2 regions of the Clostridium sp. genome follow, and region 2 is predicted to be linked to the other one. Evidence: riboswitches for the same ligand, from Rfam matches in the RefSeq annotation. Region 2 holds a riboswitch; the other holds the start of a gene.
The links. A riboswitch is a leader RNA that binds a small molecule or an ion and turns the genes downstream of it on or off. The one in region 2 is predicted to bind S-adenosylmethionine.

Region 1 (16,404 bases), 1.7 Mb from region 2:
GGTTTTGCAGTTGTAGCTGAAGAAATAAGAAAACTTGCAGAAAATACAAAAAAATCACTTGAAGAAGTAGTGCAAATAGTGGAAGATCTTAAGAATAACATTTATGTAGTTGAACATCAAATGACTTCCAATACTGAAAAATCTAAAATGGGAAATAATCTGATCAATAACACTAATAAGAGTTTAAATGAAATGATTCTGAATTTAAAATCCTTTAGCGATGATATTGTAGATATAAGCACTGCATCCAATACTCTTTTAACGGAAACCAAAAATGTAGTTAAATTTAATGAGGAGGTCTCCGGTGTTACAGAAAATACGATATCAAAGTATAAGACTGTAACGGATGAAATAGGACAAAGTGCTGCTGCAAGTGAAGAAATTGAAGCAAATATAAATGAACTTAGAAATGTTGCAGTAGATATGAACAAGCTTATTAAATGATGAAGATAATTTATATAAATTAGAAAAAAGCCTTTATACATCTATTCTATTTTGTAAAAATAGAATAGCCTGTAATAAAGGCCTAATTCAAATGTTTCTTGTTTTTTCTGTTTGAAGGAGAAGTTTTTTCTCGGACTTCAAAGCATTCAGCTAAACATTCATCAATAATATCAGGAGTTATCAAAACAGGTTCTTTATCATGAAATTTATTCAATTGTTTCACCGCCTTTCATATATTAGCTTTATTATATACTTATAATACAGATCTGTCAATTGGAGCTTTATTAAAATTTAAAAATATTTTATAATGAAATTTTAAAAGAATTAATATATGGAATTTTCTCATAATTTTAATTAAAGTCAAATATAACAAAGAATTGGCTTATAAAAGTCAATGAAAATACTATGCTGTTATTATAATTTAATTTACATAATTAACGACAGAATTATAAAGTACACATTTATTTAACATATTTTTGTTAAGATTCAGTTAATTCTATAGATTAGTTTTAATAAAATTATAGCTGCCAATTTAAAACTGGCAAACTAATTATTTTCCTGTTCTTCAATCAATATATCAAGAAATCTGGAAATAAATCGTATGTTTTTATCACTGCATTTATTGAGTTTTTTAGCAATTTCATCCTTTATATATTCCCTTGATACATATATTGAATCCAATAATACCAAATCAGGGGTTACCTGCAAACTATTACATATCTTTAAAAGTGTCTCAATACTTGGAATAGACCTATTTCTTTCAATATTGCTTATGTAATTGTTTGAAAGACCTGTCATTTCGGCCAGCTGTTCCTGGGTAATATCATTGTCTTTGCGGATTGATCTAATTCTTTCACCTAATTTTTTATAATTTATTTCCATATGCACCACCTAATCTGACTTTAATAATTTTTTAAATAATATATAACAAATTAGAAGTGTATAATACACTTGTAATTGTAAAAAAAATTGTATATACTTAAAATATATATAATAAAATGTAAAAAGAGGAAGAATTGTGACATGGTTTAACTGGCAAAAAACGTATTTTATATTTATAAAATATGTTATATAATATATATTATGTTTTTTATGTTATACTTAAAAGACATTGCCTTTTAAAGGGAGGTGAGGTTTAATTGAATATAAAAAAGAAGTATGAATTTGTCCTAAATAATCTCAATGAAGTAATTGTAGAGTGGAACTCACAAAAAAATAAATTCTATTACTCTAATAATTGGAAAAATATTACAGGATATGATGTATATGATAAGAAAAATTTTTTTAATGAATTAAAAAATATCATTTTACCTGAAGATATATATATACTGGATAATACTTTGATGGAATATATGGAAAAAGATCTTGATTATTTTAACTGTGAATACAGGATAAGGACTAAAGATGGAAAAATAAAATGGATTTTGCATAAAGGTAAAAAAGTAAATAATAGTGATAAAAGTTGTAGTGTGACGATAAATTATATATCAGATATTACATACAAGAAAGTGTATGAAGATGAAATAAGATATCTTGCTTATTATGATACTACAACCAATTTGCCTAATAAGCTATTTCTGATAAAGAAATTAAATGAATATTTAAGTAAATTCAATCTAGTGCCTAATTTTAAAATGTCCTTGATTGTAGTTGATGTTGATAAATTCAAAACAATAGATAATATATACGGCAGTGAATTGGGAGACAGTTTGTTAAAAAAAGTTGCAGAAACTTTACAAATACAGTTAAAAGAAAATGATATCCTATCCAGTCTTGATAGAGACAAGTTTGCTATTTTAGTTACTGATTTCAAGGAAGTAGATGACATAGAATCCAGAGTTGAAAAATTTCTAAAAATGTTTGATAAAATAATTGAAATTGACAATAAAAAATTATATATAACTGTGAGCATAGGTATATCATTTTATTTTAAAAATATAAAAGATGCCGGTGAGATGCTCAAGATGTCTGACATAGCACTTTTAAATTCCAAGAAAAGTGGTAAAAATAGCTATTCGATTTATAGTGAGAGTATGAATAATAATCTTGCAGACAGAGTGAAAATTGAGATTGAATTGAAAGAGGCTATAGCAAAAAAAGAGTTTGTGTTATATTATCAACCTCAAATTGATACGAATATTAGTCAAATTTACGGGGTGGAAGCTTTATTAAGGTGGAATCATCCTCAACGGGGAATTATATCACCGGGATACTTTATAGATATTGCCGAACAAAATGGCATGATAAATGAAATTGGAAAACTTGTATTGTATGAAGCCTGTAGTCAGTTTAAAGAATTGGATAGTTTAGGATATGGAAATATTCATATGTCAGTAAATATATCAGAAAATCAATTGGAAGACGATTCTTTTTTAAAGTTTGTGGAGCATGTATTAGACAAAACAGAAGTAACCCCAAATTGTCTTTGTTTCGAAATAACGGAAAGGATACTTATGAATCCGGCAAAAAAGGTGCTGGACACTCTTTTCAAGTTCAAGGATATGGGCATAAAAATATTTGTTGATGATTTTGGAATAAAGTATTCTTCATTAAGCTATCTGACATATCTTCCTCTGGATGGAATTAAAATAGACAAATCATTTATTGATGAAATTGAAAGTTCCAGTAAAGCTCTTATAATTCTCAAAAATATTGTAAATCTAGCACATGAACTAAATCTTGAAATTGTGGCAGAAGGAGTTGAAACTAAAGGGCAGTTGGGCTATTTAAAGAATATAGCCTGCAGTAAGATACAGGGATTCATATTTAGCAGACCGCTTTCTTTTGACAAATTAGCTGAAAAATTAAAGTATGAACAGTTTAAATAATAAGGTTGGGTGAATTTTTTATGAAGGTAAAAACAGAATTGACTATAAGTTTTTTAATCATGATGTCATTTATTGCAGGTATTGGAATTGTAGGAATTACTACGTTTCCCTATAAGGATGTCATAACAACAATATTGATAATAACAGGAATAGTTGCAGCGTTGCTTTTTAGCTTTATTATACCGAGAAAGATAAATAAATACATTTTTAAAGTAGTAGATATATCTAAAAGTCTGGCCAATTTTGATTTCACAGGTGAACACGAAATTGAAACAAACAACGAATTTGCTCAAATATTTGAAGCTCTGAAAAAAGCACAGTCGAATATTAGAGAACTTATAAAGACGATTGGAGAAAATTCACAGAATATAAGTTCTTCGAGCCAGGAACTTTCCGCAATTTCAGAAGAATTATCTGCAAAAGTTATGAATATAGACGAGAGTGTGGCAAATATAACTTCAGGAATTGAGGAAAGAAGTGCCACAGCGGAAGAAATAACAGCATCCATTGAAGAAGTTGAGTCAAGTATCAATGAATTATCGGGAAGGGCTGTGGATGGCAGTAATAATGCGAGTAACTCAAAGGAGAAGTCAACTGCTTCCCGGATAAGAGGGAAAAAGGCTGTAGAAAAGGTAAGAAGCATGTATTCAGAGAAGAGAAAGAAGATGCTTCAATCCATTGAGGATGGGAAAATAGTGGCCAGCATAAGTACTATGGCTGATACCATAGCTGGTATAGCTGAACAGATAAATCTTCTTTCGTTAAATGCGGCTATTGAATCTGCGAGAGCCGGAGAACATGGAAAAGGATTTGCAGTAGTTGCAGATGAGGTGGGTAAACTTGCGGAGCAGTCTTCAGGTGCAGTAATTAATATTAAGGATACCATAACAAAAGTTCAAACTGCATTTTTTAATCTTTCACAGGAGAGCAGGGATATATTGAAGTTTGTAAATGAGGATGTACATAGTGAGTTTGAGAAATTCATGCAAATCAGTACAGAATACTATAATGATTCTGAATTTTTAAGCAAGATGTCCGAGGAAATGGCATCCATGGCAGAAGAACTTACAGCTACAATAAATCAGGTAAGTGAAGCTGTTCAAAATATGGCAAATACTTCACAGAAGTCTTCAGAGCATGCTGAAGCAATAAAGTCCAATATAGATGAAACTACCAAGGCTGTAGAACAGGTAGCACAGTCGGCTGCGGAGCAGGCGGTTGTTGCCCAGAAATTGAATGGCATGGTAATGAAATTCAAAATATAATTATAGAAAATCCAATTTCATTCTGTGAAATTGGATTTTCTATATGATAAAATAGTAAATAGTATATTGCTTTAAGAAAGGAAGAATTTCATGAAGACCATAAAGAGAATATCATCAATAGGACTCGGTGCAATAGGCTGTGCCTATAACAGCAAATTATACGATTTAAATCCGGAAGGATTGAGAGTTATAGCAGGAGGTGAAAGAGCTGATAGATATAGAAGGGATGGATTTATAATAAATGGGAAGCGCTATGACTTCATGTATGTGGACCCCAAAGACAGATGTGAACCGGCAGATTTGATTATTGTTTCAGTGAAGGCAAATCAATTGAAACAAGCTGTTGAGGATATAAAAAATCATGTAGGAGATAATACTATAATAATATCTCTCATGAATGGTATTACAAGTGAAAAAATAATAGGAAGCAAGTATGGAATGGACAAGATGCTTTATGCACTTTGTATAGCCATTGATGGAAACCGTAGAGGTAGTCACATCGAATTTTCAAGTTACGGAAGTATAGCTTTTGGAGAAGAGAATAATAGATATCATTCAGAAAAAGTAAAGGCTGTGGAGGATCTTTTTGAAAGAGCAGGGATTCAATATGAAATTCCTGAGGATATGAAAAAATCAATGTGGTACAAATTTATGATAAATGTTGGAATAAACCAGACATCAGCAGTACTTGGAGCAACTTATGGATTGTTCCAGAATAATGACAATGCAAGAAAATTTATGGAATCTGCCATGTGGGAAGTAATAAGATTGTCTCAAAAAGCTGGAGCCAATTTAAATGGAAATGATATCAAAAAGTGGTATGAAGTACTGGACACAATGCCTAAAGACAGCGGGACATCCATGTTTCAGGACATCAAATATGGAAGGGATACCGAGGTTGATATGTTTGCTGGTACTGTATGTGAATTGGGGGAGAAATACAATGTGGACACTCCGGTAAATAATACACTTTTAAATATAATAAAAGTAATTGAGAAGACTAAAGTACTGGCTTGTAAAGATTATTAATATAAAATTTAGTAGTGGATTTGGAGATAATTATGTTGGTAGATAATATAAGAGGTAATACATTTTACCTTGATACGGGAATATCAGATGTATCTTTTTACAAAATTGATGACAATGAAATTATAATGCTTGATTCGGGAATGGCTCACGGTGGAAGAAATATAATAGATGAATTTCTTAAAAAAAGCGGATACAAGGTTGCCGGCATAATATGTACACATGCACATATAGACCATGTAGGAAATAATACATATTTGAAGGAAAAATACGGATGTTATGTTGCCATGCCATATTATGAAGCATTTACCTGCAGCTCGGTAGTTGGACTAAAGGTTTACTATGGTTCATTGACATTATCTGAAGTTGAAAAACATTTTGGACATATGGTATGTAAAACCGATATTATGATTTCCGACAGTCAAAATTCAGTGTCCTTATGCGGTGTGGAATTTAAAGTTGTGCATACTCCGGGGCACAGTCCAGGGCATATATGCATTGTTACACCGGATGATGTAGGATATCTGGGAGATGCCCTTATAAGCCATGATGTTATGAAAAGTGCCAAAATGCCATATGCCTATATGCTGAAGCAGGATCTGGAAAGCAAAATGAAGCTTTATGATTTACACTGCAGCGATTATATATTGTCACATAAAGGTGTATATGATAATATTACGGGGCTTATAGAGGATAATATATACTTTTATAAAAATAGAGCCATGAATATATTAAGAAATATGGATGGAGCCATGAAATTGGAGGATATTTTCAGTACTGTTGTAAAAGACTTTAATATTCCTATAAACAGCATCTATAAATATAATGTAATAGAGAGGATGCTGGTTTCATATCTTGAGTATCTTGAAGAGGTGGGACTTATAAAGCAGGATGTATATGATAAAGAACTCAAGTATTCGAGAATTTAATTTGTATTAATTTTAATTACAGATTGGAGCGGCGATGACGTATAAAATTTATGATTTTGATGATTGTGAAATTAAAACAATTGGAACTGATGATATAAATATTATATCTGAATTTTGTAGAAGGTGCAGTGATTATTATGTAATGCATGGAGGAATTGAAGCTTCAAGGAGAGATGTTGAGGAAATATTTGAAGAGTTGCCGCCAGGTAAAGATTATGGAGATAAATTTGTTTTTGGAATATTTAAGAATAATAAACAGCTTGTAGGTATTGTTGACATTGTGAAGGATTTTCCTGTTTCCACACAGTGGATGCTTGGATTAATGCTTATTGATCCAATGGAAAGAGGTAGAGGTCTTGGCAGAATGGTACATTTTAGATTAACAGAATGGGCGGTCAATCTTGGGGCTGGGTCCTTTAGAATTGGTGTTATCGATAAGAATGTCAAGGGAATTGGTTTCTGGAAGAGTTTGGGTTACAGAGAAATAAGGAAGGGAAAAATTCAGTTAAAAGATAAGACAAATCAATTGTATGTAATGGTGCTCAATTTATAGATGAAATAGTGAGAGAGGCGGAGGGACTTGGTCCTATTGTGCCCGCCAACGATGAAAAGCGGATATAAATTTATGGCGGCACTGTTTATACAATATCTAAGTCCGCTTTCCATATATAATTTTGCCGTTTCTAACCAGGTATACAACCCTCCCTATGCTTACCCTTCCATCATTGGATTTTATTTCAACTTTTATTCCTCTTGGATGATCATGTTTTGTAAGTTTACGAACAACAACTCCAAAAGTTAAATCTTCTATTTTAGATGCAGATCTCTGCATTGACTTTTCACAGATATATACTGTATCACCTATATTGATGGAATTTACAAGTTTACATTCATTAGATCTGTCTTTAAAATAATCTTTTTCCATATGTATTCACCTCAGCTCAGCTATACTTATTTTCATATTAAGATAAGTATAGCAGACTTGGGGATGAAATGATATTATTTTAAGATATGAGGCTTATGGTGGTGCTTTGTTTCCAATCTTAAACAACAAAATATCATCTTTCATGCGTTTGCCCTGAAGAAAATTTAAGTTTTTCTTGACAAAAAATTATAAACACTATATTATAATAGATAAATTGCAAATAATTAAATATTTAATTTCTTATCAAGAGAGGCGGAGGGACTGGCCCTATGATGCCCGGCAACCTGGATGTATATTATATATGTTCAATGGTGCCAATTCCAGCAGGAATACCTGAAAGATGAGAAGCAAAGGAACATCAAACTTCCTATGGTTTCTCCATAGGGAGTTTTTAATTTATAGTCTTTAGTGGAAGTAAAGAACATACTTCTTACCTAAATGAAAGAAAGCACAGTGAGGAGGAAAACAAGTGCATAAACTATGTACTAAGTCAAAATACTTGAACTCTAATAAGTATTTTGACTTAATGGGAATTTTTAATTTATAGTGTAAAAAACTTTACACTAACCAAAAAAGATTTAGGGGGAATTTTTATGAAAAAATTTAAGTTTGGTATTTTGATTTCACTAATAAGTATTTTTATATTGTCATCTTTTACAGGATGCGGCAGTAAAAGCGATACAAGCAGTGACAAGTCAGCAGAAAGTAAAAAACCAGTTGAACTGTTGAACGTTTCTTATGATCCTACAAGAGAATTGTATGAAGAATATAATAAAGCTTTTGCAAAGTACTGGAAAGAAAAAAGTGGTCAGGATGTTACTATAAAACAGTCGCATGGAGGTTCAGGAAAACAGGGAAGATCAATTATAGAGGGACAGGAAGCTGATGTTGCAACGCTTGCCCTTGCATATGATATAGATGCAATTCAGAAGGCAGATTTAATTAATGAAGGCTGGCAGAAAAAATTTAAGGATAATAGCTCGCCTTATACGTCAACCATAGTATTTCTTGTTAGAAAAGGAAATCCTAAAAATATAAAGGACTGGGATGATCTCACAAAAAAAGGTGTATCAATAGTAACTCCAAATCCTAAAACATCAGGCGGTGCCAGATGGAATTATCTTGCAGCCTGGGGATATGCTTTAAAGAAAAACAATAATGATCAGGCGAAAGCAAAAGAATTTGTGAAAAATTTATATGCAAATGTTGCAGTGCTGGATTCAGGTGCAAGAGGTGCAACCACTACCTTTGTTGAAAGAGGAGTTGGAGATGTACTCATAGCCTGGGAAAATGAGGCTTTTCTATCAGTGAAAGAATTGGGAAAAGATAAGTTCGATATAGTTGTGCCTTCAGTAAGTATACTTGCAGAACCACCTGTAGCAGTAGTTGACAAGGTAGTGGATAAAAAAGGTACGAGAAAAGTTGCAGAAGCATATTTGAATTACCTGTACTCTAAAGAAGGACAGGAAATAGCTGCAAAGAACTACTACCGCCCGAGAGACAAAGAAATTGCCAAAAAATATGAAAGCCAATTTCCGAAGATAAATTTGTTTACAATAGATGATGTATTTGGAGGATGGGCTAAGGCACAGAAAACCCATTTTGATGATGGTGGAACTTTTGATCAGATATATCAACCTAAAAAGTAATAAGTTAGGTAAAAATAGGGAGGATACATGAGATGGCTAGAAAGACAAGAGTTATTCCGGGATTTAATATATCTATGGGATTAGCTGTTTTATATTTAAGTTTGATAGTTCTAATTCCACTCAGTACAATATTGATTCAGACGTCAAAAATGGGATTTGATGAATTCCTGAAAGTTGTTACAAATCCAAGGGTAGTTGCATCGTATAAAATAAGCTTTGGCTGTGCATTTATAGCAGCTTCCATAAATACCATATTTGGGTTGATTATTTCCTGGGTACTGGTAAGATATGATTTCCACTTCAAGAGATTTATTGATGGATGTATAGACCTGCCATTTGCTCTCCCTACAGCTGTTGCAGGTATTTCACTTACGACACTTTACTCAAAAAACGGATGGATTGGTTCTTTTCTTTCCAAGTTTGGCATAGAGGGATCATTTTCTACATTTGGAATCACTGTGGCATTGGTATTTATAGGTATACCATTTGTTGTGCGTACAGTTCAGCCTGTTCTTGAAGATCTGGATTCAAGTATAGAAGAAGCAGCTTCGACTCTTGGTGCATCCAGGATACAGATATTTTTCAAAGTAATACTTCCACAACTCCTTGCTCCACTTTTAACGGGATTTTCACTTGCTTTTGCAAGAGGTATAGGAGAATATGGTTCTGTTGTATTTATAGCAGGAAACAAGCCGATGAAGACAGAGATAGCTCCACTTTTAATAATGACCAAGCTTGAGCAGTTTGATTATTCGGGAGCTACAGCTATAGCCCTGATTATGCTTGTATTTTCATTTTTCATGCTGTTTGTTATAAATTTAATTCAATGGAAATCCAATAAGTATGCATAGGAGTGATAAAGTTGAAAAATAGAAATTATTCTGGATCTGGTGCTGTTAAATTTCTACTCATAGCAATAACAATAATATTTTTATTTATAATGCTTGGAATGCCATTGATACTCATACTGATGGAGGCCTTTAAAAAAGGTAAAGATGCATATATTATGGCTATTACAGAGGAAAATACTGTTTCAGCCATAAAACTTACTTTAATAGCTTCAGGTATTGCAGTTCTTTTAAATACTGTATTTGGTATAATAATGGCTTTTGCCGTATCAAAATTTAAATTCAAAGGCAGAAATTTTTTAATAACATTGATAGATCTTCCATTTGCTATTTCACCGGTTATAGCAGGACTTATATATGTGCTGACTTTTGGAAGAGGAGGTTTATTTTACAACTTTTTATTCCAGAATGATATTAAGATAATTTTCGCACTGCCGGGGATAATTTTGGCTACGATATTTGTTACATTCCCCTTTGTATCCAGGGAGATAATACCACTGATGATTACACAGGGAACTGATGAGGAAGAAGCAGCAGCCTCCATGGGGGCAAATTTATGGACAATATTCAGAAAAATAACGCTGCCAAATATAAAATGGGGACTGCTTTATGGAATAGTGCTGTGCAGTGCCCGTGCAATAGGTGAATTTGGAGCCGTTTCAGTAGTTTCCGGACATATAAGGGGTGAGACGAATACTCTTCCGCTTCATGTGGAAATATTGTATAATGAATATCAGTTTTCGGCATCTTTTGCAGTATCATCTATTTTGGTGTTTATAGCCATAATTATATTGATTCTGAGAAATATTATTGAGTGGAAAGCAAAAAAAGAGGTGAAATAGAGATGTATGTTCAAGTTAAAAATCTTAACAAGAAATTTGGAAGTTATGACGCTTCAAAAAATATATCATTCGAAATAGACAAAGGTAAATTAGTAGCCCTTCTTGGACCCAGTGGAAGTGGAAAAACTACGATACTTCGCATAATTGCAGGACTTGAGACTGCCGACAGTGGTGAAGTTTATATCGACGGAAAACTGGTAAACAATATACCTTCAGGTAAAAGGGGAATAGGATTTGTTTTTCAGAACTATGCCCTTTTCAGGAATATGACCGTTTATCAGAATATAGCATTTGGACTTTCCATAAAAAAAGCCGACAAAAAATATATAAAGCAGAGAGTCAATGAATTAATAGAACTTATAGGGCTTAAAGGACTGGAAAACAGATATCCAAGTCAGTTGTCCGGTGGACAGAAACAGAGAGTTGCTTTTGCAAGGGCACTTGCTCCAAAGCCACAGCTTCTTCTTCTGGATGAGCCTTTTGCAGCTATTGATGCTAAAGTAAGAAAAGAACTTAGGACATGGCTCAGACAGATGATACACAAACTTGAAATAACAAGTATTTTTGTAACTCATGATCAGGAAGAGGCAGTAGAGGTAGCAGATGAAATTATTGTAACCAATTTAGGAAGTATTGAACAAATTGGAAAAGCGGTTGACATATACAAAAATCCAAACACGACCTTTGTAGCAAAATTTATTGGTCAATCAAATGTCATTGAGAGTATTAATGAATTCAGGGCATTCAAGGATATTAAAGAGGGCAATGAATTTGTTATAAGACCTGAATTTGTTGAAATAGGTAAAAAAGGAGAAATACAATGTGAACTTGCCTGTGATAAAGGTGTTGTTACTGATATTTCTTTTGCAGGTTCCAATTGGATTGTAAGTGTTAAATTAGGAAATGTAGAAATTACAGGATTCCGTTCACTTGAAAAAGAGAGTTTAAATGTAGGCGAGGAAGTATTGGTACTTGTATATAGATTGTATGTATTTAAAGGTAATAAAGTAGAAATTATTGAAAATAAATTGAAAACCGATACTACATCGGCATATATATAAAAATTTTAGTTATGATGCTTGCAGATTATATACGCTTTGCAAGCATCAATAATTTTTTGAAAGGTTATTTTACAGCTATCTGCAAGCCTGACAAAGTTTGTATGATTTCATTTATGTCAGGCAATTGTGCCGGCTGATATACCTTCACCCATCTTACTATTCCAGTTTCATCTATTATTATATTGGCTCTTTTTGATATACCTTCTTTTTCTACAAATAAGCCGTAGTCCTGGGTAACCTTTCCATGGGGCCAGAAATCGGAAAGAAGCTTCAGATTCTCCAGTGCAAGTGCAGTTGCCCAGGCTTTTTTTGAAGGCTGGGCATCGACGCTTATCCCGAATGGAACAGTATTCAATTCTTGAAAGGTATTCCATTTGTTTTCAAGTTCTCTCATTTGATCCGTACAAACGGGTGTCCAGGCAAGAGGATGCCAGGAAAGCAATATATTTTTACCTCTATACTCTGATAATTTTACAAATTGTCCAAGATTGTCCTCCAATGAAAAATCTGGAGCTGTATCTCCTACAGAAATTAATTTCATAATTTTACCGCCTCCTTGTTCAAATATAGTATTTCGCATGATTCTATATTTATTCCGCAAATTCAATTCAAAAAGTCAAAGAATTTATTTTCTGTAATTCACACATACTATCTAAAAGTATATTAACCTGAGGTGGTATGTAAAATGAAAGACAAACGTAGAGGGTTATCTGTATGGCAGCTTGTAACCATGGCACTGGGAACTATAATCGGGGGATCTTTTTTTATTGGCTCGTCTGTAGCCATACGTTCAGCTGGACCTGCAATTGTAATATCATATGTGCTAGGTGGAATTTTGGTATATTTCATCCTTTCTGCACTTTCTGAAATGATAAAAGATGATCCATCTTCCGGATCATTTAGAAGTTTTACTGCAAAAGCCTTTGGAGCCGGTACTGGATTTGTCGTGGGCTGGGTTTACTGGACGGGAATGATTCTCGCCATGTCAAGTGAAGTTGCAGCCCTCTTTATTATATTTCACACCTGGATACCTTATGTACCGATTATTTTATTTGGGACTGTAACAATTGTTGGAATTACACTTCTTAATTTACTTGGAGCCGATAAATTGAGCAGGATTGAGAGTGGATTGGTTGTTTTTAAGCTGTTTGCAATAGTGTCCTTCATAGTTATTGGAACATTTTTGATTTCAGAATTAATACCAAAAAATCCAGAAGCATTGTTGGGAAAACTCACAGGTAGATCAATTTTTCCAAATGGAATAAAGGGCATTGCAGGAAGCATGCTTACGGTAATGTTTGCTTATGCCGGCTTTGAAATAATAGGTCTGGCATATTCTGAAACGGATAATCCAAAGGAAACAATTCCCAAAGCATCTTTATATACTGTAATCAGTCTTGTTGGACTATATGTAGTCTCGGCTGTGGTAATTACAATGTTGATCCCCACGGGATCACTCAATGAAAATGTGAGTCCTATGGTTTCGGCACTTGACAGGTGGGGCATAAGCTGGGCCGGGAATGTTATAAGCCTGATAATGTTTACTGCAGTACTTTCAACCATGCTGGCAGGTATGTTTGGTCTTGGTAGAATGGTTCGTTCTCTTGCGGATGAAGGATATACTCCGGTGATATTAAAGGACAGAAAAAATGTTCCCTACAGGGGAATAATTTTTTCAGGATTGTCCATGTTCATTGGACTTGTAATTGGTCTTCTGTTTCCTAAAGTCTATTTGTTTTTAATAAGTTCGGGAGGCTTTGCGCTGATGTTTACGTATGCAGCCATAGTTGCCTCACAAATCCGCATGCAGAAAAAGAAAAGAGAAAAATATACATATGCTTCATGGTTTACACTAGTTGTCCTTATTTGTGTTATTTGCAGCATGCCGTTTGTACAGGGACAGTTTGCCGGACTTGTGGCAGGATCTCTGATTGTTTTATTGTATTCATTGATATACGTATCAATGAGATATTATGAAAATGTAAAAAAATTAAAATATCAAGATATGAAGAATAGTAATATAAATTTGTTTACAGAATTTTCTAAAGAACTTGGGAAGAACGAGGAAAAGCAAAAGCACAATAATCATAGAAATGAGAAATAATTTAAATAATATTTTTATGTAAATTGGGTAATAATAATCTCAGCGATATGTTAGGAGTTGATGATTATGACAGTAGGTTCAGAAGTAAAGCAGACATTGGCTAATTTAAGGGGAATCGAAAGTACGTTGAGAATCTATTCCATTCAAAGTGGAAATAAACAAGAAATAAATGCTTATAAAGAAGCTCTCAAAACAACAGAGACAGTAACCAAAAATATAGAGAGTAGATTGAAGGATATACAACTTGAAGAACCTCAATATAAGAAAAACTAGAGGTGAAAAACATTATGGAAGGTTTGGGAATATTAATTTTAAGAGTTGTAATTTTATTTTTTTTAACTTTGGTATTAATAAGGTTGATTGAAAAAGGAAATATATCAGAAGCAGCACCCTTTAAACTGGTAAGTTACATTGTAGTCTCTGTTATTGCAGCAGTACTTTCCTTGGGCTTGATATCCAATATAACGGCGGGATTTGTTGTATTTGCTATATGGGTGGTACTCTCTCTTGTTGTGGATTATGCATCCTTGAAGGTTAAATGGATATATGATCTTATAAATGGGAAAGAAACCATTCTGATAAAGAATGGAAAGGTCATGGAAGAGAACTTGAAGAAAATAAGATACACCGGTGATGATTTACTGAGAGAACTGCGGTCAAAAAATATTTTTAATCTGTCAGATGTTGAGTTTGCCATAATGGAATCCACAGGAGATATAAATGCACTTTTAAAATCAGACAAAAAGCCAGTTACTCCCCATGACCTGCAGAGAGAGGTTGCACCGCTGTCTCAGCCTGAAACGGTAATACTTGATGGGAAAATACTTGACGGTGCTTTGACAAATAGAGGGTTAAACCGTGAATGGCTCAGAGTACAACTATCAAATCTAGGTGTGCTTCTTGAAAATGTATTTATTGGCCAGGTGGATTCTTCAGGAGACTTGTTTGTGGATACATTCGATGATTCAATGGAGATAATCCAGCCTAAAGTCAAAGAACTGCTTTATGCAAGTATGGCAAAAGTCCAGTCCGATCTTTTTGCCTTCTCGCTTCAAACTGAAAATCCTGAGGCGAAAAAAATGTATTCAAACAACGCCAATACAGTAAAAAGAATGATGGATAAACTTGAACCATATTTATTAAGATAGATGAAATTTTATATATTATTTGAAGGGAGGTGAAAAATATGACAGTAGGAACACAAATGCAGCAGGTCATAGCTGGAGTTCAATCAGCGGCTGCATCAATGAAGACTTTTGCACTGCAGACAGAAGATCAAACTGCAAAACAAGACTTTCAGCAGCTTGCCAAAACCTTTGAAGATGCACTTCAGGTTTTGAATGGAAGGTTGAAGTACATTCAGGAACAGGAAGTTCAGTACAGATAGTAGAGAGATGATTTAACATATAATACTTAGATAAATACTATGCATTTGTTTCCTGCATAGTATTTATTTATATATTTGTGATAATTTGTTGACAAAGTATAAATATATTGTTATCATATACATGAAAATGAAAATCATTATCATGTATATGAAAGGATGTAGATAATTATGGCAAATATAAACATAGTATATTGGAGTGGAACAGGAAACACAGAAAAAATGGCAAATTTGATTAGTCAGGGTGCAACTGAAAGTGGACATTCAGTAAAGTTGATAAATGTTTCAGAAGCATCTGAAGAAGATGTAAATACAGCAGATGTATTGGTACTCGGATCACCTGCCATGGGAGACGAAGTTATTGAGGAATCGGAAATGGAGCCATTTGTAGATTCCATAACTGATAAGCTCAAAGGAAAGAAGGTTGCTTTATTCGGGTCGTATGGATGGGGAGACGGACAGTGGATGAGGAGCTGGCAGGAAAGAATTGAAGATGCAGGAGCAACTTTGGTTGATGAAGGTTTGATTGTCAATGAAGCTCCGGAAGGCGAAGATGAAACTAAGTGCATAGAATTTGGAAAATCACTAATTAAATAATTTATATGGAAGTTCATACTACACAAGATAGTATGAACTTTTAAATTGCAATAATTTTGTAAAGAGTTTATAATAATTATTATAAGATAATTATTATAAACTAATATAGAAGGTGTTCATATGTCAAAAATTAAAGTTTGCAAGCATACTTTGAATTACACGGATTTAGTTAAAACCATGGCTGATAATGGAATTAAATTTAAAACTAAAGATTGTCTCCATAAATGTTCAAAATGTCATAAAAAAATTTTGCTTAAAAAAGGTAATAAATATATATCTGCGAAAAATATAGAAAATTTAATGGAGAAGCTGTAGGCTAAAGAATAAATATTGAAATGTTTTAAAAGCAGCATTACAGTTATTATAAGTATATTATGAAGAACTTGGAGTATAATAAATATTGACAACCGCACCTGTAAAATACAGATGCGGTTTGTATGAAAAACTATTTTTTAAGTTCATATTTCCAGTTATAGATTCCACCAAAATTATAAATACTCTT
Region 2 (16,404 bases):
TTAGGTTTATTAATTATGTGCATGAAATGCGGGAACCCCATATACAATTGATGCATCAAGGCCTCCATGATTTGAACAGTACCAAAAATATGCAGAACCTAGTCCTAAAGCTCCAGCGGCAATTATAGAAACAACAGTAAGTGGAATCCCTGCACCTGTTACGCCTAATATTCCTGCTAAAGTACCTGCTGCAGCTCCTCCACCTGCTAAATAAGCTCCTGCATCACTACATTCAGCAGGACTAAAATAGAAATCATATCCATAATATCTTTTAGTAACAACTGCATTAGGGGTAAATGTATCAGATGATTTATAAACACTTCCGGTTAACTCATTTTTTGCTAACTCTTTTGTCTTTTCATTAACACTTATATCATAAACACCAGCATTATTTTTTTTAATAGATAAGGTCTTATCTTTCACCATTTGGTTCATTTTTGAATAAACATCTTTTAATTTTTGAATTTGTTCACTCGAAAGCCCTTCATCTGCTGCTTTGATTTCATCGAAAATAACTTGAGAATCTGTAATCGTAAGGCTATTGCTTATTTTAGTTGCTAATGACTTTATTCCTTTTACTTGTAAAGTCTGTATTCCTGGGTTGGTAGTTAAATATATACCTGTACCTACTTGTCCACTTGTTTGCTTTTCTGTTAATGTGCTAGCAAAAACAGGTGTAGAACTTACTAATGTTGCACCTATACTTAAAGCTACAATTTTTTTTGAAAAAAAATTCATTTATTACATCTCCTTTTTTATTTAATAATAACATGATATCATACTATTATTAAATAAAATGTCTAATCCTACCTTAATAAAAATATTATGGAGAACCTAACTAAAAAGCAAGCATTTTTTTGTCTGAATTCTTGGGTCCATTATAGAGGACACGGATTATATTGGTGATGAACTTAACAGAAGTGATGAAGTAATTAGGTATATGGCTCTATATATTATGGGTATAATCACATTTAAAATTCTAAAACATATTATGATTTTGTAAGAATATAAGAGGAAAGGAACAATATGTATAGAAAATATCCATGTTATTATTACTATAATGTTTATCCATATCCCTGTGTATCTAACGGCCCAATATATGATCCAAATTATTTAAAATGGGTCAATAATCAATACAGATCTTCTAATGATGAAGTTGATTATAATTCAGGATTTAGTTCTTCACAATCGTCCAATAATAATGACCAAATTCAATTAAGAGATTACGGTCCACAACCTTTTGTAGTTGATATTAATAAAGCTACTAAGCAAAATAATACTTTTCGTACTGCGTTATGGACTGGAAATCACCTGCAAGTTACATTAATGAGTATCAATGTTGGTGATGATATTGGATTGGAGGTACATCCAAATGTAGATCAATTTATACGTGTTGAAGAAGGTCAGGGACTTGTTAGAATGGGAAATAGCAGCAATAATTTATATTTTCAGAAGAGAGTTGAAGATGACTTTGCAATAATGATACCTGCTGGTACATGGCATGATGTCATTAATACAGGTAATAAACCACTTAAAGTATACTCTATTTATGCACCACCTCAACATCCACGGAATACAGTTCATGTAACTAAAGCAGATGCAGAAGCTGCTGAAAAGAGTCAGAAATGATTAAAAAAAGCATATTTATAGGGCTAGAGCAAACCACTCGTTTTACGAGTGGTCATGATAATTTAAAGACTTTTTAAGATTTTAAAATTAAGTACTTCTTCTCCCTTATACGTGAGTAAGTCGAATACAAATATGTTAAATTCATCTCCTCCACTCTTTCGAATGGGAGATTTATTTTTTTACACAAAAAACTGTCGCACTAATTTTTTTCATTTACCTGTAAGTAAATCCCTGTAATTTTTCAATATCCCTGCAGGTCTTTTCTCTCCAAAAATCTTATACCTCAAATAATCATCCGTATATATGCAAAGCGGCATTAACATAAACCAAAGTAATGCATATGGTAAACATATCTGACCATATAAATTAAAAGGTACGTTACTATAATCCCATATATCAAGTCTTAACCATATGTTCAATACAATTCCCGAAATAAATTCCAATGCAAGAACTATAAAGGTTCCAAGCACACACTCCTGCCACATTTCTCTGTCGTAGAATTTTGGGTGTTCATTTAATTTCCCTATTAAGAAAGCACTTGTTCCACCTACTACCAACATACTTATATGTGTCCAGCCACGCCATAAACCTTCAAGGACCATATACAAAGCACCCATTATAAATATTAAAAGCAAATCTTTATATATCCTATTTTTTAATTTGTTGGAACTGCTGTATTCCATAGTACCTTTTCTACCTCCATTAGATAGGATTGACCTGGTTCACTTTTTATATTATTCAATTTTGTCTGTTAATATTCTTTTGGTTTAGTAGTGGACTGCTATTCAAGCATCAAATCTGCTACCAGTACACCTGTAATTTGAGATGTAGTATTTCTGACGGGAACTGCTATTGTTATAATATAGTCATTGGTATCTACGGATACATAAGGTTTGGAGGCATAATTTTCTCCCTTTACGGCTGCCTGGAAATATGGCCTGTGGGAGAAGTTCTCGTATACTTCTTTCTCGTCATAATCCAAAGAAATAGCCTTTCTTAATCCATCCTTCTGCACTAATCCAAAAAGTTGAAAATGTGGATATTTGACTATATTTTCTTTTAGTATTTTGGTGCAGACTTTATAATCCATTGTAGAAAGTCCATTGCATTTTGCTACATCTTGCAAAATTTTAAATCCCTTTTGTATGTGTTTTTTTGTTTCCTCTGTAAGTTTGTAGTCTTTAGCAAAAGAATCTATTTTGTTTTTTACTTTCTTGTTCATATCTTCCAAATTTGAAATTGAATTGAATATATTTTTTATAGCTGAAGATTGTTCATCGGATGCAGATGCAACTTCTTGGGTGGAGGAAGTAGTGCTTTCAGATATAAAAGATATTTTTTTAATTATATTTTGTATATCAATTATATTTTTATTTTGAACATTTATGTCATTAGTTATGTTCTTTATAGATTTAAGAGTATTATAGCTTTCCGATTGAGTATTTTTTAAATTATCTTTAATTGTTTTTGAAAACTGGATATTCTCATTTATACTTTTAACTTCCTTGTTCATGTCAACTGATATACTTGAAATTTCATCTTTTATATTATCTACTATGCTTTGAATTTCACTGGCTTGTTCAGATGAACTTTTGGCAAGCTTTCTTATTTCATTTGCTACTACGGCAAAGCCAGATCCGGATTCTTTGGCCCTTGCAGCCTCTACAGATGCATTTAATGAAAGTAGATTAGTGCTTTTGCTTATTTGATTTACTGTATCCGCTATAGTTTGAATTTTAAAAGCCCTTTCATATAAAGTATTTATTTTAGATGCCAATTTATTGTTAAAAGATGCTGATTCATTCATTTTTTCTACAAGTTCATTATAAATTTTATTATTATCCTCTATAGAAGATATCATGGAAGATGCTATGCCGTGGATCGATTCCCCATTTGACACCATATCTGAGTAATCTTTTCCGATGTCATCAAAAAGTTTTTTAGTTTCAAGTATATAGTTGGTCTGTTCTGTCATATCTGAAGAAATCTTGCTTATAGCCGCACAAGTTTCAGTTGTAGATGATTTTATTTTGTTCCCATTGTCATTCAAGTTGTGACAATAATTTATCAATTTATCCGTCATTATAGTAGTTTCGTTTATAAATTTTCTTGTATTAAAAACGATACTATTTAAATTGGAACATAATTTTTTAAATACACCTTTATTATCAACATTTAATTTTTCAGTTAGGTTTCCTTCCGCAATCTTATAGGAAGAATTGTTAATTTCGTCTAAAAATTTAGATGTTTTATCTATCAGTATACTGTAGAGTATCAGGCTTATTAGTATAAGTATGATGTTGTTGAGTAATAAAATATTTCTGGACAAAATATTTTTGAATATAAAAAAGAGTATTAATGCAATAATTATATAAATTAGTGGTATTAGTAATTTATATTTTTTCATAATAGAATCTCCCCCTTTTACAAAATAAAAACTTCCTACAGAGAACACTGTAAGAAGTTCATATGTCTTAGTGTTTCTCATCTTCAGGTTTTACCTTCTGGAATTAGCACCGTTGAACATAAATGTTCAGGTTGCCGGACATCATAGGGCCAGTCCCTTAGTCACTCTTGATAAGAATTTACATATTTAAATTTTAATAAAATTATACTAATATTTATATGAGTTACATAATATATCCTATCTTCTTATTTGTCAAGCATTTTAGCTGTTTTGGGAAACTATTTTACAAAAAACATGCAGAGGTGTCATCTGCTGAATAATTTCAGATGTTTTCTAGCTTTGAGTACATAAATTTAAGAATAAATTTGTACTATTGTATTTTATTATAAAGAGTATTAAAATATAATTATAGAAGATTACATAATCATATAAATGTATATCTTTTAAAACCATCATAAAGTAAACGTATGTTTATGATGATTTTATCACAGGCATATGTTGATAAGAGAGGGGCTGGAAATATGAAAATAACGGTAAAGGGAAAAAATATTTCAGTGACTGATGCATTGAAGAATACAGTGGACAAAAAGCTTTCAAGACTTGACAAGTATTTCAACCCTAATGTAGAGGCACATGTTACATTAAGTGTGCAGAAGAATTCCCAGATTGTTGAAGTTATTATACCATTTGAGGGAGTTATACTCAGGGGTGAAGAAAGAAATAATGACATGTATGCTTCAATTGACTTAGTTGTGGATAAATTAGAAGGACAGATAAGGAAACAGAAAACTAAGTTACTAAAAAGGCAACGTTCTTCAGAGTCATTAAGGTTCCAGTTCATACCAGACCAGCGTGAAGATGAAAAAGAAGACAATAAGATAGTTAAAACTAAAAGGTTTGCAGTAAAACCAATGTCTGCGGAGGAAGCAGTTCTTCAAATGGAGCTTCTAGGTCACAATTTCTTTGTGTATCAGGCTGCTGAAAGTGGAGAAGTAAATGTAGTTTATAAAAGGAAAGATGGAGACTATGGGCTTATTGAGCCTGAATTTTAAAAGATATTTATTAGAGGAAGTTTAAAAACTTCCTCTCTTGTTTTTATATATTAAACTAAAGTAAACTATTTTTTTATTAGTTGAATGCCATATAATTAGATGATATAATTTATAAAGTATATATCTTTATATAAAATTTGATGTGAGGATGAAAATAATGAAACTTTTTCAAAAAATATTTGGCTCATATAGTGAGAAGGAAGTAAAAAGAATTATTCCAATAGTAGATAATATAGATAAATTGGATAATGACATGCAGAAACTGGGAGATGACCAGTTGAGGGCTAAAACCGACGAATTTAAAGAAAGGCTTAAAAATGGAGAAACTTTGGATTCGCTGCTGCCTGAAGCTTTTGCAGTAGTCAGGGAAACTGCATCCAGGACTGTAGAATTGAAGCATTACAGGGAACAGTTAATAGGTGGAGTTGTGCTCCATCAAGGTAGAATAGCCGAAATGAAAACTGGTGAAGGTAAGACATTGGTTGCCACCGCACCAGCTTATTTGAATGCCCTTACAGGTTTGGGAGTCCATATAGTCACAGTAAATGATTATCTGGCAAAAAGAGATAGGGATTCGATGGCTCCTATATATGAATTTCTTGGACTTAAGGTTGGAGTCATACTTCATGATATGGATCAGGCTCAGAGACAGGAAGCCTACAATTGTGATATAACTTATGGGACCAACAGTGAATTTGGATTCGACTACCTTAGAGACAATATGGTTGTATACAAGGAGGAGAGAGTTCAAAGAAAATTGAATTTTGCCATAGTTGATGAGGTGGATTCAATTTTGATTGATGAGGCTAGAACACCTCTCATAATTTCCGGTGAAGGTGAGAAATCAACTGAGTTTTACAAGGTGGCAGATCATTTTGCAAAGACTTTGAAAAAGCAGAATGTGTCTGAGGATGACAAGGAAATTGAAGAAAAAGATAAGGGCGATTTTACAGTAGATGAAAAAGCCAATGCAGTAATTCTTACATCCCGCGGTATAGAAAAAGCCGAAAAATTTTTCAACCTCGAGAACTATGCGGATCCAGAAAACATGGAGCTTCAGCATCATGTAGTTCAGGCGCTGAAGGCAAATTACATTATGAAACGTGATAAGGACTATATGGTAAGAAACGGAGAAGTACTGATAGTAGATGAATTTACAGGAAGAATGATGGAAGGAAGAAGATATAGTGATGGACTTCATCAGGCTATAGAAGCGAAGGAAGGGGTTAAGGTTGAAAGGGAGTCAAAAACTCTTGCAACTATAACCTACCAGAACTATTTTAGAATATTCAGCAAACTTTCGGGTATGACAGGTACGGCCCAGACAGAAGAAAATGAGTTCAGGGAAATATATGGCTTGGATGTAATAGTCATTCCTACTCACGAGCCTGTTATAAGAAAGGATCTTCCTGATCTGGTTTATAAAACTGCAAAAGGTAAATTTAAGGCTATAGCAGATGATATTTATGAAACATATAAAAAGGGTCAGCCTGTACTTGTTGGTACGGTAAGTATAGAGAAATCTGAACTCCTTTCAGATATGCTTAAAAAGAGAGGAGTACCTCATCAGGTATTGAATGCAAAATTTCATGAAAAGGAAGCTGAGATAATTTCCTATGCCGGTGAAGAAGGAACTGTAACCATTGCTACCAACATGGCAGGGCGTGGTACCGATATAAAACTTGGCAAGGGTGTTGTAAAATTAGGCGGACTTAAGATAATAGGTACGGAAAGGCATGAATCCAGGAGAATTGACAATCAGCTCAGAGGACGTTCAGGACGTCAGGGAGATCCTGGAGAATCCAGATTCTATGTTTCACTTGAAGATGATTTGATGAGAATATTTGGATCGGATAGACTCCAGGGAATGGTTGAAAAGCTGGGACTTGGTGAAGATGAAGCAATAGAGAGCAAAATGGTTACAAATGCAATAGAGAATGCGCAGAAAAAGGTGGAAGGCAACAATTTTGACATAAGAAAAACTCTGCTGCAGTATGATGATGTAATAAACAAGCAAAGGGAGATAATTTACAAACAAAGATCCGAAGTGCTGGAAGGAACAGATCTCAAAGATCAGGTTAAAAACATGCTGCACAGCCTTGTTTCTGAAATTGTAGAATCACACATATCTGGTGATGAGGACGAGTTTGACGAGGAGATCACAAATTTAATAAATTATATGGAAGAAGTTTATGTCCCTGAAGGTGCAATCAAGTTTGATGATATAGCAAATCTTTCTAATGAAGATATAATAGATAAATATATAGAATTGGGAGAAACAATTTACGCCGAAAAAGAGAAAGAGTTTACGCCGGAGCAGATGAGGGAGATAGAGAGGGTAATACTTCTTAAAGTTGTTGATACTAAATGGATGGACCATATAGATGATATGGAACACCTGAAGAGGGCTATAGGCCTAAGGGCGTACAGACAGCAGGAACCTGCCCAGGCATATCAATTCGAGGGCAGTGAGATGTTCAATGAAATGATCTATAACATCAAATTGGATACTATAAAATATCTGTTCCATGTAAAAATTGAGAGGGCTCCTGAAAGAGAGAGAGTTGCAAAAAATTTAAGTACTAACCAGAGTGAAGGCGAACCTGTGAAGAGGCAGCCAATAAAGAAACAGAAGACGGTTGGCAGAAATGATCCTTGTCCATGCGGAAGTGGTAAAAAATACAAAAATTGTTGCGGGAAGGTAGTTAATATCAATAACTAATTTAAATATACGAGGTGATTACATGATAGTTGAGTTGGAGAATGTAAATTCCAGAATAAATCTTCTTAAAAAATCATTGGATGAGATAAGGGGGTCTCTTTGACCTAGATAACTGTAAAAATAGAATACAGGAACTCCAGATGAAAATGCAGGAAAAAGGTTTTTGGGATAACCCTCAGATGGCACAGAAAATATCATCTGAGGAAAGGTTTTTGAATGAAAAACTGGATGTGTACAACAAGCTGAAAGGGCGAATTGAGGATATAGAGCTTCTTACGGATATGGCTATAGAAGAAGAGGATTCAAATGCATCAAGGGATATAATAGATGAAGTGGAAGATATTGAAGATACATTGGAGAAGCTTAAAATAAAATTACTTCTGTCTGGAGCTTATGATAAAAATAATGCAATATTGAATTTACATGTAGGTGTAGGCGGAACGGATGCCCAGGACTGGACTCAAATGCTGCTTAGAATGTATACAAGATGGTCTGAAAAATCAGGATACAGGGTTGAAATACTTGATATGCTTCCGGCAGAGGATGCGGGTATAAAAAGTGTATCTTTGAAGATAATAGGTGAATTTGCCTATGGGTATCTAAAAACAGAGAGAGGAATACACAGACTGGTAAGAATATCACCTTTCAATGCAAATGGAAAAAGACAGACATCATTTGCTTCAGTGGAGGTACTTCCTGAACTTACAAAGGATCAGGATATAGATATAAGACCGGAAGATCTGAAAGTGGATACTTACAGATCCAGTGGAGCTGGAGGCCAGCATGTAAATAAAACTGAATCTGCTGTAAGAATAACGCATATACCTACTGGAATAGTAGTACAGTGCCAGAATGAAAGAAGTCAGCACTATAACAGGGAAACAGCAATGGCAATGTTGAAATCCAAACTTGTGGAACTAAAGGAAAGAGCACACAAAGAGAAGATAGAGGATTTGACGGGAGAGTTGAAAGACATGGGCTGGGGGAGTCAGATAAGATCTTATGTATTTCAACCTTATACCATGGTCAAAGATCATAGAACCGGAGAGGAAAACGGAAATGTAACATCGGTGATGGACGGAAATATAGATAATTTTATAGTTGCATACTTGAAACAGCAGGCAAAATAGATATCTATATGAAGTAATAATTGAAAAGGATTTTAATATGAGACTTAAAAGTAAATTGGGAGATACATTTGTATCCCTCAAACACAGAGATTTTAGGTATTTTTTATCGGGGCAGCTACTGTCCCTAATGGGAACAATGATTCAAAATACTGCTTTGAGCTGGTATATATACAAGATGACCAATTCGCCTTTTCTCCTGGGACTTATAGGAGTATTCCAGTATGCACCAGTACTTTTGATAACGCTTATAGGAGGGGTCATAGCAGAGAGACATTCAAAGAAAAAGATTTTGATGGCGACTCAATTTTCGTATATGGTTCAGGCATTTATATTGAGTCTTACTGTATACATAGGTTCAGATAAGTACTGGATATTTGCAGCACTTGCTGCAGTAAATGGTACCATAACCAGCCTGGATATGCCTACAAGACAATCGTTTTTTATAGAACTTGTAGGAAAGAAGGATTTGCCAAATGCCATATCATTGAACTCCACTGTCTTTAATATATCCCGCATAGTCGGTCCGGCATTTGCAGGAATAATAATGAATACATTGGGTGTATTTCAGTGTTTCCTGTTGAATGCAATAAGTTTTATACCAATTATATATGGTGTATTTAAAATAAAGGCTGAAGGTAATCCAACTGAATTCATTGATAAAAACTCAGGGGTTTTCAGGGAACTGAAAAATGGAATAATATATACAATAAACAGGAAAATATTGATGTCTACAATGTTCATGATGGCAATAGTGTGTACCTTTGCATTTAACAGCAATGTGATTATACCTGTATTTGCAGAGCAGGTTATGAGTGGAGGCGTCAGTGAATACAGCTTTCTATTGAGCCTTATAGGAATAGGGTCTCTTTTAGGTGCTATGTTTATGGCAAATAAAGGCAGAAGGCTGAAAGTCCATCATTATCTGATTGTAAATTCATTTATTCTTGGAGTTCTACACATAACAACCGTATTCACATTCAACTATATAGCAGTAGCCTGTCTCTTTATAGCTATAGGCTTTTTTAGTCTTACTTTTCTCAATAGAGCAAATGCAGTTTTGCAGTTTAACACTGAAGATGGATATAGAGGCAGGGTTATGAGTATATATTCACTCTTGAATATGGGAAGTACTCCCATTGGCAATGCCTTTGCAGGAATTATAATGGAAAATTTCGGAGGAAAATTTGGCTTTTTCAGTTGTGGACTAATTATACTTTCCCTTACAAGTATTGTATTGTATTATATTAAGTCTAAAGGGAATCATGTTTGACGTATAGTATACTTGTTGTCACAATTCCAATAAATGACAGAACAAGAAATGATTTATAGTATAAAAAATATGGGTTGTTGTCAAAAGCATACTTGTCTATTTCCCTTGAGACAATATTGAAACATCTTTCGATAGATTTAGTACCAATATAGGATAACTTGTCCGTTGGAGTGTGTATCCTTGATGTATCGGCATCAGAAAGGGTTATGGCATCTATTCCATAAGCTCTGAAATATTCATGGTCACTTGCATTTTCGAATAGGTATTTGAAGTTCTCATCGGTTTTGGTGCAGAGGGAGGCTATCTCTTTTACAAAGCTGGAGTTTTTGCTGTCCCATTTTCCAGCCATTATGGATATAGGAACATTTTTGTTGCTTCCTATCATGTCAAAATTTATAACTTTACTTCCCTTTAAGTTCTGTTTATACTTTTTTGCAAAATCCTTTGAACCAAGGCATCCAAACTCTTCTGCATTGAAGGCTGAAAATATTATAGTTCTGTCGGGTTTGCCTAAAGAGTTTACATATTTTACAAGACCAAGTAAAAAGGAAGTTCCCGAGGCATTGTCCAAAGCACCGTTATATATTTTCCCGGACAGATCACTTCCGACGTGGTCAAAGTGAGCAGAAAGTATAATTGGAGGAAGAGATTTGTTTTTACCTTCTATATAGCCTACTACATTATATATGGACGTTATTCTGTTCTCAAATGGTATAAAGCAGTCTACCTGAAAACCAGAATTCAGGTAATTTTTTATCTCTTCTGAAGTACGTTTTTTTATCATTACATACATTGAATGAGGAGAGTTTGCAATAAAGGAACTCCTGAAATCTAGATTGTCATTTTGTGGAGTATAGAATAAAAAATATGTATTCCCCTTTTGGACCTGAAAACTGCCTCCCCTCCACGCAATGGGGTCTTCTCTGCTAAAAGATACATTGTTATTTCTAAAATTCAGCATGTCTTCCTTGTAGTCTGTTCCATATTTGTATTGTTTTATTATAAAACCATTTTTATCTCTTACCACAAGGTTTGGTACCCCGTCTACTCTTTTGGGGTATATGACATTGAATTTTTCAAGATAGTTGTTACTGTAAGGTTTTAAATTTTCTCTTTTGAAGTATTCCATTATAAAACGAGCTGCTTCGTAATTTTCTATAGTTCCTGAGAGCCGGCCATTGAAGTCATCAGAAGATAGGTAATTTATAGTGTTTTTAACATCCTTGGGGTTTAAAGGTTCTGTAGAACAATAGATTTCAAAGCTTGTGGAGCAAATTAAACAAAATATGATTATAAATAAAGATAATATAAATTTTTTCATATACTATAACTCCCAAAATTATTTATTGTATCCATAGATATATATATATTAATTTGCCATAGTTCATATAACTGTTGTAATATATTTTTAGTTGATTATTTATATAGTAGATTTGTAAAATCAGAGCAGGAGGTAAAAATGAGCAGTATAATAGATACTTTATCTTTGGAATTAGGTGTTAATAAAAAGTATGTCAGTAATGTAGTTGAATTGATAGATTCAGGTAATACGGTACCTTTTATAGCGAGGTACAGGAAGGAACTCACAGGAAGTATGAGTGACGTGACTTTGAGAAAACTTGCAGAGCGGCTCATATATCTTAGAAATTTAAATACAAGAAAAGAAGATGTAATAAGAATAATAGAGGAACAGGGCAAGCTTACGGAAGAGCTGAAGAAATCCATAGAAGTCTGTAGCACTTTAACTGAAATTGAAGATATATATAGACCATATAAGCCTAAAAAGAGAACCAGGGCTACTGTTGCACAGGAGAAGGGATTAAAGCCTATTTCTGATGTTATAATAAGCGGAAAGTTCAATGGTGATATAAATTCCTATGTGGAAAAATTTTTAGATAAAGAAAAAGGAGTGGAATCTATAGAAGATGTTTTGTCAGGTGCCATGGATATAATAAGTGAAGTTATATCCGATGAAGCAAAATATAGAAAATGGATAAGAAAGTTCGTACATGATACTGGAGTTATTGAAACAAAGGGTAAGAGCGAGGAGCCTACCCCATATGAGATGTACTATGAATATAGTGAAGCAGTAAAATCTATTCCACCCCATAGGATACTTGCCATAAATAGAGGTGAAAAAGAAAAAATTTTATCTGTTAAGATAAATTGCGACATGGATAGAATATTGGACTACTTGAAGAGAGAATATCTTAAAGGCAATAATACCACAGATATTTACATAGAAAAGAGCATTGAAGATTCTCTAAAAAGATTGATATATCCCTCTATTGAGAGGGAGCTAAGATCCGAACTTACAGACAAGGGCGAGGAAGGGGCTATAAAAATATTCAAGGCAAACTTGAAAGCTCTTCTTATGCAGCCGCCGATAAAAGGCAAGAATGTGCTGGGATATGATCCCGGCTTCAGAAATGGATGCAAAATAGCAGTGCTGGATGATACGGGAAAACTGCTGGATACGGCCATAGTATATGCTACTGCACCTCAGAATGATGTGGAAGGTTCAATAAAAACCTTGAAACATCTTGTATATAAACATGATGTGAATGTAATATCCCTTGGCAACGGAACTGCAAGCAGGGAATCGGAAGAAGTAATCGGAAGGCTCATAAAGGAAGTAAAAGAGGAAAAAGGGAAGGAGCTGTACTACGTTATAGTATCAGAGGCTGGAGCTTCAGTATACTCGGCATCAGAGCTTGCTGCAAAAGACTATCCTGATGTAAATGTATCACTTAGAGGGGCTATATCAATAGGAAGAAGGCTCCAGGACCCGCTTGCAGAACTGGTAAAGATAGATCCGAAGGCAATAGGGGTTGGACAATATCAGCATGATGTTGCTCCGAAAAAATTGGATGAATCCCTGAAAGGAATTGTAGAAGACTGTGTAAATAGTGTTGGAGTTGACCTCAATATAGCCACACCTTCACTGCTTTCTTATATTTCAGGAATAAATTCTACGATAGCCGGGAATATTGTAGCCTATAGAGAAGAAAATGGAAAATTCAAGAATCGAAAAGAATTGCTTAAAGTCAAGAGATTGGGAGCAAAAGCTTTTGAGCAATGCGCAGGTTTTCTGAGAGTTATGGAAAGCAGTGAACCTCTTGACAATACTGCGGTGCATCCAGAATCCTATGATGCGGCAAGAGGACTTCTGAACAGTCTTGGATATGAAGAGCAGAGTTTGAAAACCGGAGGATTTCAGGATATGGATAGCAGAGTCGGGAAAATAGATCTTGAGAAACTTTCCAGCACACTGGGTACAGGAGTACCTACACTTAGAGATATAATAAAAGAGATAAAAAAGCCGGGCAGAGATCCGAGGGAGGAACTTCCAAAGCCGGTACTCAAGACTGGTATAGTTGATATGAACCAGCTCAAGCCGGGCATGGTTCTTACGGGTACAGTCAGAAACGTGGCCGATTTCGGGGCTTTTGTAGATATAGGAGTTCATCAGGATGGACTGGTACATATAAGTCAGCTTTCAAACAAATTTGTCAAACATCCTCTGGATGTAGTGAAAGTCGGCGATATCGTACAGGTAACCATACTTGAAGTAGATGAAAAGAGGAAGAGGATTTCACTGAGTATGAAATAAAAACAAGTCCGCATCCAATTATATATTAGATGCGGACAGTTATTTATACAGAAGTTTCTATTCGGAAATTTTTACTTTTTGAGAATCAGATGACGATTCAAGGGATTTCTCAAATACCTGACGTATAATTTCTTTTGATGGAACTCCTTCGTGTATCTTGTTTTCTCCTACAAAGTATGTGGGTACGTAGTAGTAGTCATATTTTTTTGCTATTTCGGGACTGCGCTCTTCATCGATTATTTCTACATCAATATTCTTATATTCAGGATTTTCATTTTGAATTTCCTTCATCCAGTTAAGTGCCTGTTTACAGTAGGGACACCAGCTTGTTACAAACATATGTAATTGGTTTCATACTATAATCACCTGACTTTTTTTATTTGATATTACATTATTATATACCAAAATACTGTATTTTTCTATATATTTAATTTTAATATAAAAACAGACATTTCACATATGATTGACAAATGTGAAACGCCTGTTTTTTAGTAATGCTAATTATTTAATGAGATGGAGGCAATTCCATCGGCTGAACGGTAATTACAGGATTTTTAACAGAAATGGATTTGGCTTCAACCTGAATGGTGGTAACGGCGCCTAGTGCAAGTGTCAAAAAGCATACAGCAGTAATGATAGTCTTGATAAGTTTCTTTTTCATTTTAAATTTTCCCCCTATTAAAAAATGTTTATGCTATAATATGTTGAATCATTGTAGCTTCTTATAGTATCCTGGGATAGCAACAAATACTTTTTGGTATTGGCTGTATTCCCTTTTGAGAGATATATCAATGACAGTTTATTGTAGACAAGTGAAAGGTCCGAAGTGTTGTGAATTTCACAAGCCTTTTTTAATATCCTGACTAATTCAAGATATACTTTTTCAAGTCTGTCATAATCATCCAGTATTTCATATATCCTTGAGAGCATGAAGTTGCCTTTTATAAGATATTCCATATCATCGTAATTAACTGCATTATTGAGACCTTCTTTTATTGATTCAATTGCTTTATTATAAAGTCTTTGCTTTATAAATACATGAGATTTTTCTATGTGTGTATGGGACAAAGTTGGTCTATCAAATTTATACTTAAAAAGTTCAGCCATGTTGAAGTATTTTATGCTGTTTTCAAAATCATTCATATGACAGTATACAAGACCTAGATTGTTGTATATATATCCCAACAAAGGGCTTTCTAAATCTGTAATTCTGGTTTCTAAAGAATTATATATGTCTATAGCTGACTGGAAATCGTTTTTGGCTTCAAAACAGTCGGCCTTTAAAATATTTGCATATATGTAAAAGGTAAAATTATCTTGCCTGTTGTGTGTAGATAAGTATTTGTCTATGTTTTCAAGGCACAGGTCTATTTTGTTTAATTTCCTATACGCAAGAGCTATATCATATAAAGCAAGCTCGTAAATTCTTGGATCATCATGTGCAAGAGAATAATGTATGGAAAAATTCAAGTATGTAACACAGTCTGTGTATTGAAGAAGATTCATCTTACATAAGCCAAGCCTCCAGTATATGTAGGATATCTTTTCGTGCTGCTTGACATTTTTAAAAATATCAAGGGACTGATTGTAATTTATAAAAGAATTTTTATAATTCTTTTTATCATAATTTATATCCCCAAGTTTACAATGGGCTTCAGCTCTTACTGATGTTAAGTTGTATTCATCTGCTATGGATAGTACATATTTTATATCGTCAATAACAATATCTTTTGAGTTGAGTTTTTCAAGGCAATATAATTCTGCGTCATCTTCAGGGGATCTTAAAAGATAATCTGCATCAACAACCAATTTATGACCTAATTGTTCAGCTCTGGCATTGAATCTCCGGGCAAGTGTTACAGCCGTGTCATGTTTGAGAGTTCTCCGCCCTATTTCAATCATGCTTATGAGGCCTCTGGTTATATTTTTATCCTGAAGATCCTGTTGTTTCATATTCAAGTCTTTTCTTAATTTTTTTATTTTTTCACTGCTAGTCAGGAATTTCATCTAATCACCCAAAATAAAGTATAAATGATTGAATGTAATTTTAAAATAGTTTATTCTCATTAATTTACATTTTATACTTATAGTATAAAAATTGCAACAAAAATTTGAAAAAAAGTTGCAAAGAAATTTTTTATATAGTAATATATAAGCATAGACGGGAAATTGTATTATTCTAAAAATAGAAATATATTTTTATATGGAAATATATAGCAGCGCAGTAAATTTGAATTTTAGGGGAGCATGCCGCAGCTATTTGTGATAAGAATACCCGTCTATAGTTAATATCATCATAAAAATTATTCATAGTATTAAAGCCTACCTTTTTATAGTGAAAATAGAATTTTAATCTAAAGCCACCAGTATTCCAAATTTTTTGAGAATATATATAAAACTGTCCTATCTAAATATTATGTTTGATTATTTTTTTAGACCATCAAATATGGATTTGCTAAGAAGTATTTCCGTTGCGGTAGGCGTTTGAATAGGTGTAAACTTTTTTGACGGTATTTTTTTAAAAAAGAAAAAAGTTAAATTTATGCACCTGTAATAAATAAGATAAAGGATAATCGATAGA

Region 1: it holds a riboswitch for S-adenosylmethionine, as region 2 does, so the genes downstream of both, LKE46_RS05220 (sulfate ABC transporter substrate-binding protein) here and LKE46_RS13495 (methyl-accepting chemotaxis protein) in region 2, are expected to answer to the same signal.

The regions. Positions count from the first base shown of each region.
Region 1 is NZ_JAKVOI010000001.1:1,035,381-1,051,784, forward strand. It holds gene LKE46_RS05180 (methyl-accepting chemotaxis protein) at 1-444, shown strand, start outside; gene LKE46_RS05185 (helix-turn-helix domain-containing protein) at 991-1,326, opposite strand; gene LKE46_RS05190 (bifunctional diguanylate cyclase/phosphodiesterase) at 1,584-3,272, shown strand; gene LKE46_RS05195 (methyl-accepting chemotaxis protein) at 3,293-4,537, shown strand; gene LKE46_RS05200 (ketopantoate reductase family protein) at 4,628-5,566, shown strand; gene LKE46_RS05205 (MBL fold metallo-hydrolase) at 5,599-6,492, shown strand; gene LKE46_RS05210 (GNAT family N-acetyltransferase) at 6,527-7,045, shown strand; gene LKE46_RS05215 (DUF2196 domain-containing protein) at 7,142-7,417, opposite strand; SAM riboswitch class I at 7,655-7,764, shown strand; gene LKE46_RS05220 (sulfate ABC transporter substrate-binding protein) at 8,011-9,066, shown strand; gene cysT (sulfate ABC transporter permease subunit CysT) at 9,099-9,917, shown strand; gene cysW (sulfate ABC transporter permease subunit CysW) at 9,929-10,756, shown strand; gene LKE46_RS05235 (sulfate/molybdate ABC transporter ATP-binding protein) at 10,759-11,817, shown strand; gene LKE46_RS05240 (peroxiredoxin) at 11,882-12,358, opposite strand; gene LKE46_RS05245 (amino acid permease) at 12,503-13,921, shown strand; gene LKE46_RS05250 (DUF1657 domain-containing protein) at 13,988-14,194, shown strand; gene LKE46_RS05255 (DUF421 domain-containing protein) at 14,209-15,069, shown strand; gene LKE46_RS05260 (DUF1657 domain-containing protein) at 15,108-15,308, shown strand; gene LKE46_RS05265 (flavodoxin) at 15,477-15,902, shown strand; gene LKE46_RS05270 (hypothetical protein) at 16,023-16,217, shown strand; gene LKE46_RS05275 (rhodanese-like domain-containing protein) at 16,348-16,404, opposite strand, start outside.
Region 2 is NZ_JAKVOI010000001.1:2,743,298-2,759,701, reverse strand. It holds gene LKE46_RS13510 (hypothetical protein) at 10-738, opposite strand; gene LKE46_RS13505 (cupin domain-containing protein) at 1,027-1,629, shown strand; gene LKE46_RS13500 (putative ABC transporter permease) at 1,839-2,312, opposite strand; gene LKE46_RS13495 (methyl-accepting chemotaxis protein) at 2,411-4,036, opposite strand; SAM riboswitch class I at 4,111-4,213, opposite strand; gene hpf (ribosome hibernation-promoting factor, HPF/YfiA family) at 4,558-5,088, shown strand; gene secA (preprotein translocase subunit SecA) at 5,246-7,810, shown strand; one part of gene prfB (peptide chain release factor 2) at 7,833-7,910, shown strand; one part of gene prfB (peptide chain release factor 2) at 7,912-8,940, shown strand; gene LKE46_RS13475 (MFS transporter) at 8,978-10,210, shown strand; gene LKE46_RS13470 (M28 family metallopeptidase) at 10,191-11,531, opposite strand; gene LKE46_RS13465 (Tex family protein) at 11,670-13,823, shown strand; gene LKE46_RS13460 (glutaredoxin family protein) at 13,881-14,162, opposite strand; gene LKE46_RS13455 (hypothetical protein) at 14,329-14,484, opposite strand; gene LKE46_RS13450 (helix-turn-helix domain-containing protein) at 14,502-15,830, opposite strand.